One region of the Mesorhizobium salmacidum genome, then DNA from elsewhere that is predicted to be linked to it. Evidence: riboswitches for the same ligand, from Rfam matches in the RefSeq annotation. Region 1 holds a riboswitch; the other holds the start of a gene.

Region 1 (4,600 bases):
GCCAGCTCTGGGCCTATGCGCGTGATGATCGGCCATGGCAGGGGAGCGACCCGCCGGGCGTCGCTTATGTCTATGCGCCGGACCGAAAGGCCGAGCGTCCGATCGCTCATCTGGCGGGCTTCACAGGAATCCTGCAGGTCGACGGTTATGGCGGCTATCGTGTGCTCGCCGACAAGAGCGGCGTCACGCTCGCCTTCTGCTGGGCGCATGTCCGTCGGCGCTTTTATGAACTGGCAGCAGCCGGTCCCGCGCCGATCGCCAGCGAGGCGTTGAGACGGATCGCCGAACTCTACAAGATCGAGGACGCCATCCGTGGCCGATCGGCCAACGAGCGCCGCGCGATGCGTCAGGACAAAAGCCGCGCCATCGTCGCCGACCTCGAACCATGGCTGCGTGAGAAGCTCGGCCTGATCAGCCAGAAGACAAAACTCGCCGAGGCGATCCGCTACACGCTCTCGCGCTGGGAAGGCCTCTCGCACTTCCTTGACGACGGCCGCATCGAGATCGACAGCAACACGGTCGAACGCTCAATCCGTCCGATCGCGCTCAACCGCAAGAACGCGCTCTTTGCCGGCTCCGACGGCGGCGCCGAACACTGGGCAGTCATCGCCTCGCTGATCGAAACCTGCAAGCTCAACGGCGTCGAGCCACTCGGCTATCTCACCGACATCCTCACCAGGATCGCCAACGGCCACTCCAACAGCCAGATCGACGATCTCCTGCCTTGGGTCTACATCAACAAGCTCGAGCTCAAGGCCGTGGCCTGAGAACACCGCTTACCCTGATACTCGCCCATGCGGACTGGAAGAAGCCACAACCGCGACCCATAGACGGAAGGAGATGATCAAGGTGGCGCGCGCAGGAGGTTCGTCGTCGACGTTTGCGCCGCTCGAGAACCCACGTCTCGATCGGTTTGGCTGGCCACGCAAGTTTCAAGCCTCGCCATCAGCTGACTGATGGCTACGATCTCGACTTCCGCTATGATGGTCGCGCTGGTGCAGGCGTCATCGACGCTGCTGGCATTCATCCTTTCGGTCTTCGCTGGCGCCATCGCCGACAATTTCAGCCGACGCAGGGTTATGTTCGCTGGTCGGTGTCTGATGATGCTGGCATCTGCCATACTCACCGTTCTTGTCGCGCTGGGCCTTGTCGATCCGTGGATCATTCTCGGCTTCAGCTTTTTGGTTGGATGCGGCGCCGCTTTCAACGACCCCGCCTGGCAGGCGTCAGTTGGAGACTTGTTGACAGACGCGACGTCCCAGCTGCCATTACGCTCATTTCGGTCGGGTTCAACACCGTCCGAAGCGTAGGCCCGGCGCTCGGCGGCTTTGTGGTCGCCTCTTTTGGACAGCTAACGGCTTTCGCTCTGACCACGCTCAGCTATCTCGCACCGCTTTGCGCGATATGGCGCTGTCAATGGAAAGTTCGCCCTTCACCTCTCCCGCGTGAGGCGATGGCGACGCAATCCATAATGGGGTGCGCTTCACAGCGATGTCTTCAGAGTCAAGGCGGCAATCGCGCGCGGAACCCTTTTCGGAATCGCAAGCATCTCCATTCTGGCGCTGCTCCCCTTAGTAGCTCGTGACCAGCTGGGCGCAGGGTCGATCCGGTATGGCATCCTGATGGCCGGCTTCGGGACCGGCGCCTTTTTTGCCGGGATCTGCAACCATGTCTTGAGGCGAAAGCTGTCTCAGGAACATCTGATATCACTCGCGTGCATCGCCTGCGCCGAGTGCTGTCTTGCTCTTGCGCTCACCCGCCTGCCTTGCCGACCGGGCCGACGCGCAAGCGTGATCAATCCACGCGCTTTCTCTCTCACTCTTGATCTCCTCTCAAGCTGTCAACGCGCCTTCCAGAAACGAAAGTGCAAACAATGAGCCCCAAGCTTACGAGTGGGTCCTTGTCTCCAACATTAAGTCTGCCGCAGCATCAATTTGATAAATCCCGTCGTCACGGGACGACAAGCACACTCGTTCCACGCCGACCGTGCTTTGCTGTGAACCGCGCCGCCACCGGGCGCTGGGGCTGCCTGAATCAGGACAGATGTTCCTGTGCCGACATCACAAAGATCTCCGTAAATCGGGATGACCTATTTTCTGCCCATGGCCCCCGGTGTGCCCCGCAGTGCCCGACAAAAGGGCGCGCTGATCCTGCTGTTTCAAAGGTCGGTTGAAATTTGGTTCGAGCGTTTCATATGTCAAGCTGATTGGCTCTGCAAGTGCAACTGGTCATCCTATAAACGTGCCGTTCATAAGGCAGGACGGGAGAGATCGGCGAGTGCCGACGCCGACGGAGCAACCCCCCAAGGAAACTCTCAGGCAAAAGAGACCGTGCTGCCGAACAATCTGGAGAGAGACGCCAGAGCGTCCACCGAAGGGGAAAGCCGGGCTGACCGGTTAAGCTCTCAGGTACAGAGACAGATTTGGGGATGAGCCGCGGGTTGCGACCCGCACCCAGTGGTCTGTCTGGAGAGCGAAAGTGCCCAGGATTGTTGTAATTGGCGCCGGTATCACCGGCGTTTCGACAGCGTACGCCCTTTTGGAGCACGGCTACGATGTGACCGTGATCGAGCGGCAACGCTACGCCGCGATGGAGACCTCATTCGCAAATGGCGGCCAGCTCTCGGCCAGCAACGCCGAAGTCTGGAACCATTGGTCTACGATCCTCAAGGGGGTCAAGTGGATGGTCCGGCCCGACGCGCCGCTGCTGATGAACCCGGCGCCGTCTTGGCACAAATACAGCTGGCTGGCAGAGTTCGTGTCCAACATCCCCCGCTATCACGAGAACACAGTCGCGACAACGCGCCTGGCGATCGCCGCCCGCAAGTACATGTTCGAGATTGCGGAGCGGGAGAGCATCGATTTCGATCATGTCCGCAGCGGCATCCTTCATGTTTACTGGGACAAGACCGGCTTCGATCACGCAACGAAAGTGAACGAGCTCCTAATTGAAGGAGGACTGGACCGGCGACCCGTGACCGCAGAGGAGATCGCCGCAATAGAACCGGCTCTGCACGGTGACGTTCATGGTGGCTTCTACACGCCGTCCGACTCGACCGGTGACATTCACAAGTACACCACGGGCTTGGCTCAGGCCTGCGCGAGGCGCGGCGGCACCTTCCTCTACGACTCGGCGGTGAGGCACATCGACCGGCGCGACCGTTTCCGGCTGAGCTACTCAACTTATTGCGCGGGCGAGCAAGACGCCGAACAGGTCATCGAAGCTGATGGAGTCGTAGTATGTGCGGGCTCGCACAGCCGCGACCTTGCGGCCATGCTCGGCGATCGCCTCAACATTTATCCGGTCAAAGGATACTCGATCACTGTCTATCTCGATGACCCCTCGGCTCAGGCAGCCGCGCCTTGGGTGAGTATCCTGGACGACCGTGCGAAAATCGTGACCAGCCGCCTCGGCGCTGGACGGTTCCGGGTGGCAGGCACCGCCGAGTTCAATGGGCTCAACCGAGACATTCGCGATGACAGGGTTAGGCCGCTGGTTGACTGGACGCGGACGCTCTTCCCTGGTGTGACGACCAACCGCGTCGTGCCGTGGGCCGGGTTGCGGCCTATGATGCCGAACATGATGCCCCGCGTGGGGAAGGGATGTGCGCGGGGTGTGTTCTACAATACCGGGCACGGCCACCTCGGCTGGACTCTGTCGGCTGCGACCTCCGCCGTACTGGTCCAGGCCGTTGCGTCAGACGTTCCCGTCGACACGCGGGTGGGAGCTTAGGGGCGCGCATTCAATGACTCGGAAGCCTATCCATGTCGCGTGGGTCGAGATTGCGGGATTGAAGATCGCGCGAGAATTGCACGACTTCACGCGCAACGAAGTCTTGCCGGGAACGGGCATCAGCAACTCGGCCTTTTGGGCCTCGTTCTCCTCGATCGTACACGATCTCGCCCCCCGCAACCGGGCGCTGCTCGAAAAACGCGACGCCATGCAGGAAAAGCTCGACCGCTGGTACCGCGACAATGGCGCGCCAATCGACATGGACGCCTACAAGGCGTTCCTGAAGGAGATCGGCTATCTCGTTCCGGAAGGGCCGGCCTTCAGTGTCTCGACTGAAAATGTCGATCCGGAAATCGCCGTCGTCGCCGGACCGCAGCTCGTCGTGCCGGTGATGAACGCGCGCTATGCGCTGAATGCCGCCAATGCGCGCTGGGGCTCGCTCTACGACGCGCTCTACGGCACCGACGCCCTACCCGAAACCGATGGCGCCCAGAAGGGCAAGGGGTTCAACCCGGCGCGCGGCGCCAAAGTGATCGCCTGGGCCAAGGACTTTCTCGACCAGTCGGTGCCGCTCACCTCTGGCAAATGGGCAGGGGTGAACGGCCTGTCCGTGGCCAACGGCGCGCTGAAGGTCGGCGAAGGCGCCGGCTCGACGACGCTGGCCGATCCCAGGCAATTCGTCGGCTGTCGCGGCGACGCCGCCAATCCACAAGCCGTGCTCCTGATCAAAAACGGGCTGCACGTCGAGATCCTGATCGACCGCGCCAGCCAGATCGGCCGCACCGATCCGGCAGGCATCGCCGACGTCATCCTGGAATCGGCGCTGACCACCATCCAGGACTGCGAGGATTCGGTCGCGGCGGTGGAT
Region 2 (4,600 bases), on a different contig from region 1:
GCCGACGGCAATGTCGGCGCCGAGTTTCGCCGGCGCGTCGGTCAGCGTCAGGCCAAGCGGGTCGGCGATGAAGACGATAATGGCGCCGGTGGCGCGCGCTTTTTCGATCGCCGCCTTGTGGTCGCCATAGACGCCAAAAGTGTCCGGCCAGGAGACGAGCAGGGCTGCGGTGTTGTCGTCGATCGTCTCGCCGTCGATCTCGATGCCGAGCGGCTCGGCGCGGGTGCGCACCACATCCAGCGTCTGCGGGTGCGGCGTGCCGGCGAGTGCCACCTTGGTGCGCTTGTCGCGGTGGTGGCGCAGCGCGATGCCGACCGCTTCGGCGACCGCTGTTGCCTCGTCGAGCAATGAAGCCGATGCCACCGGCAGGCCGGTCAGTTCCGTGACCAGCGTCTGGAAATTGAACAGCATTTCGAGCCGGCCCTGGCTGATCTCGGCCTGGTAGGGCGTGTAGGCGGTGTACCAGGCCGGATTCTCGAACAGATTGCGCTGGATGACCGGCGGCACGTGGACGCCGTGGTAACCGGCGCCGATAAAACTCTTCAGCACGGTATTCCTTGCCATGATCGTCGACAATTCGGCGAGCGCTTCGGCTTCGCTGGCCGGCGCCGGCAGGGCCAGCGGCTGGTCGAGGCGGATCGATCTCGGCACGGCCTGGCTGATCAGCGTCTCGACCGAGGGAACACCGAGGACGGCGAGCATGGCTCTGACGTCGGCAAGGCCGGGCCCGATGTGGCGGGCCGAGAAGGGGTAGGGTGCTGCGGTCATGTCAGTAAATTCCTGATGTCAGGCGATATGGGCTTTGTAGGCGGTCTCATCCATGAGGCTGGCGAGCTGGCTTTCGTCGGCGAGCTTCATCTTCCACAGCCAACCGGCGCCGGTTGCCGCCGAGTTGACCAGCGATGGATCGGACGACAGCGTGCCGTTGGCCTCGGTGATCTCGCCATCGACCGGCGCGTAGACGTCGGAGGCCGCCTTGACGGATTCGACCACGACGGCGGTGTCGCCCTTGGCGAGCTTCTTTCCCGTTTCCGGCAGTTCCACGAAGACGAGATCGCCGAGCTGCTCCTGCGCGTAGTCGGTGATGCCGACCGTGGCGATGCCGCCCTCGACGCTGAGCCATTCGTGATCGGCGGTGAAATAGATCTTTGCCATGGGTCTATCCTTTGCGGTAGCGATGAGGAGTGAAGGGCAGGGAACTGACATCGATCGGGATCTTCGTGCCGCGCACATCGGCGAAGACCCGCGTTCCGGGCTTGGCCAGTGGGGTGGCGACATAGCCCATGGCGACCGGATGGTCGGCCGAGGGGCCAAAACCGCCCGATGTGACATGGCCGACGGGGTTGCCGTCGGTGTCAAACAGAGAAGCGCCGGCACGCACCGGCTGGCGACCCTGCGGTTTCAGCCCGACGCGCTTTTGCGCCGGGCCTCGTTCCACGACGGCGCGCAAGGCATCGGCGCCGATGAAGGTGCCTGAGGCTCGGATCTCTTTTGGGATTGCCCACATAAGCGCCGCCGCGGCCGGGTCGGTTTCCGGCGTGATGTCTTGACCGTGCAGGCAGAGGCCTGCCTCCAGCCGCAGACTGTCGCGCGCGGCAAGGCCGATCCAGAGCACACGCTCGTCCTCGAGCAGCTTGGCGACGAGTTCTCTTGCATCGGCCTCCGGCAGGCCGATCTCGAAACCGTCTTCGCCGGTGTAGCCGGACCGGCTCATGAACCAGTTCTTTCGCGGCTCGATGCCGTGCATGAACAGCAGCGAGCCGGTTTCGAGGCCGGCGCGGGACAGTGCCGCCCAGGCTTCCGGACCCTGGATGGCCAGGAAGACGCGATCGAGAGGCTCGACCTTTATATCAAAATCGGCTGCCAGCGCGCGCAAATGCTTTTCGTCGGCGACGGCGTTGCCGGCGTTGGCGACCACCATGAACCTCGTATCGCCGAGCCGGGTGACGATCAGATCATCCAGAATGCCGCCCGCCTCATTGAGGAAGAAGGTCAGCTTGGATTGCGAAATTTCGAGCGCGCCGGCGTCTAGCGGGCAGGCGCGGTCGAGCAGCGCAACGGCGTCTGGCCCGCTGACCTCGAACAGCTTCATGTGCGAGATGTCGAACAGGCCCGCATGTTCGCGGGTGTGAAGATGCTCCTTCATGACGCCGGCCGGATAGGTCAGCGGCATCGACCAGCCGGCAAAGGCGCCGAAGCGCGCACCGGCCGCTGCATGGATATCTTCGAGGGGAAGGTGTCTATCGTCGCCCGTCATGTCGTCTCCAGAGTCGCACGCAATCGGTCGCGGATGGCGACCAGTCCGTGCCCCTCTGTCTGAAGCCTGAGAGACTCGCGCAGCCGGAACTCTGTCAGCGGCGCTTACACCTTCGGCGCGGGGGCAAGCCCCGACTTTCCAGAGTGTCTTTCCCGTCTACGGTTCTTTTGCCTGAGAGATTTCGGGCGATTTCCCCTTCGGCGGCAGCTCTCGCTGCTCTCTCCCGCAAACAGGTAGGACTCAAACCTTGAGCCCTCGACGCGCCATCCATAGCCCGTCGGCGACACCTTGTCACCTCCCAGCGACATTGTTCTGACAAGTCTTCGCTAACCACGCCGTTTGCCGGTTTTTCAAGACACTCCTGATATAGCAGGCCGATGTGACGCGTTGGGGCGGACGGGGACGACAGATGGGCGAATTGATCATGAGCGCTGCGGTGGCGGGGCTGACTTCGAAGAACCGCATCGCTTCAGAGGATGTCGTAATGCTGCGCCGCGACGTGTTCGCCGACGGGGTGGTGACCCGGGGCGAAGCCGACGCGTTGTTCGCGCTCGACCAGACGGCGCGAGACAAATGCGCTGAATGGGCACCGTTCTTCGTCGAGGCGGTCACCGACTACATCGTCCACCAGGAAAAGCCCTCGGGCTACATTTCGCAGGAGAATGCCGATTGGCTGGTCCGCACGATTTCGCGCGACGGCTTGGTCGACAGCCGGACCGAACTCGAATTGCTGGTCCATGTGCTGGAAGAGGCGAAATCCTCGCCGAGCCGGCTTTGCGTCTACGCGCTGGAGCAGGTCGCCCATGCCGTCGTCGACGGCAAGGGACCGCTGATGCTCGGCGGTGCGCTGGCGCCCGGATTGATCGCCAGGGCCGAAGTCGAGCTTCTGCGCCGTATCCTCCATGCCCATGGCGGCGACGGCAACATCGCCATCACCCGGGCCGAGGCCGAGGTGCTGTTCAGGATCAACGAGCGGACAGCCCAGGCCAACAACGATCCGTCCTGGAACGACCTGTTCGTCAAGGCGATCGCCAATTTCGTCATGTGCTCGGCCGGTTACGAGGCCCCGACCCGCGAGGTGGCGCTGCGCCAGGAAACCTTCCTCGAAAACGCCGATCCGGAAATCGGCGGCTTCTTCAGCCGCATGGTCTCCGGCGGCCTTGCCGGTATCATAGAGGCCTACCGGTCTCCTGACGACGTAGAGACCGAATGGGAAGCCAAGAATAGGGCAACCGAGGCGCTAGCCCGTCGGGCCGAGACGATCGATGCCGGTGAAGCCGGATGGCTAATCGAGCATATCGGGGCGGACCGGCCTTTGTACGAGAATGAGCGCGCATTGCTGACCCTGATCAAGCATGCCTCGCCGGAAATCCATCCGGCGCTGAAGCCGTTGCTCGACAAGGTAGCCTAAGAAGTTTGATCGCCTGGCATGAGTTGGCCGGTCAAAAGCCACGCCACCAAACAGCTAGAAAAACACCAAACGATAAAATGGCTACACTGCCGAATAGGCGCTCTGTTGGTATAGGTTTTTCGCCGCGCCAGACTTCCGGAGACAATATGGTTCCGATGAAGAACAAACAGAGTGCGCAGAATGGGCCGTGACCGGTTCCAAAAAACGCTTCCAATGGAGTTCCATAGAAGTCCCCCATTTTGTCATGGGCCAGGGATATGAATCCTTTCTCGATATTAGGCGATCGTGGTCTTCCAAAACTCTCGAAAATTACGCCGATAATCCCACTAAAGAAAAAACAAGAAATCGCGAGCGCAAAGAATATTGTGGACATAGCTCTCTGGGCATTCGTCCACCAAACGCGCGAAGACGGCTCGATGTCTTGCAGGCTGGCGGATCTTCGCTGAGGCTTTTGCACCTAATTTCCTTGGCTCGACAAGAGGGATTTTACCCCAACCTGTCAGACGACGGAAGCGCAGAAAACCGGGTGAAATCGAGATTATCGCCGACCTTGCTAGCGCACAGTTAGCTAGCAACGTGGCGAACTGCGACCTCGCAAGTGTTCCTTGAGGGGCGCGATGGCGGCGAAACCGGCGATCACTCGGATCACTCTACGATATGCTGCCGTCACGGTGATCGGTGAGATCCCGCAGCGCAATGCTGACCAGCCGGACCTGTTCCGATTGACGGCGCACGCCGGTTCGGCTGTATGCCGCCTTGAGATGATGCCGTGTTCATCGAGATGTTGGACCGGTCGGCATAGGCTTGCAATCCTCGTTGGCGGCCAATGGATTTACGCCGGCTACCGAGCGGGGCCGGGGGGCTTCATCTCGTTATTGAGCATCGGGTTTGCGAAAACCGCCAAACCGTTTTCCATCCGGTGCCCTGGCCAG

Evidence for each region. A riboswitch is a leader RNA that binds a small molecule or an ion and turns the genes downstream of it on or off. The one in region 1 is predicted to bind glycine.
Region 2: it holds a riboswitch for glycine, as region 1 does, so the genes downstream of both, gcvT (glycine cleavage system aminomethyltransferase GcvT) here and O7A60_RS29575 (D-amino acid dehydrogenase) in region 1, are expected to answer to the same signal.

The regions. Positions count from the first base shown of each region.
Region 1 is NZ_JAPYKS010000041.1:572-5,171, reverse strand. It holds gene tnpC (IS66 family transposase) at 1-767, shown strand, start outside; partial or broken gene O7A60_RS29580 (MFS transporter) at 841-1,757, shown strand; glycine riboswitch at 2,252-2,341, shown strand; gene O7A60_RS29575 (D-amino acid dehydrogenase) at 2,479-3,732, shown strand; partial or broken gene O7A60_RS29570 (malate synthase G) at 3,746-4,600, shown strand, end outside.
Region 2 is NZ_JAPYKS010000010.1:4,206-8,805, reverse strand. It holds gene gcvP (aminomethyl-transferring glycine dehydrogenase) at 1-768, opposite strand, end outside; gene gcvH (glycine cleavage system protein GcvH) at 787-1,155, opposite strand; gene gcvT (glycine cleavage system aminomethyltransferase GcvT) at 1,160-2,257, opposite strand; glycine riboswitch at 2,407-2,493, opposite strand; gene O7A60_RS14965 (hypothetical protein) at 2,667-3,668, shown strand; gene O7A60_RS14960 (hypothetical protein) at 3,700-4,125, opposite strand.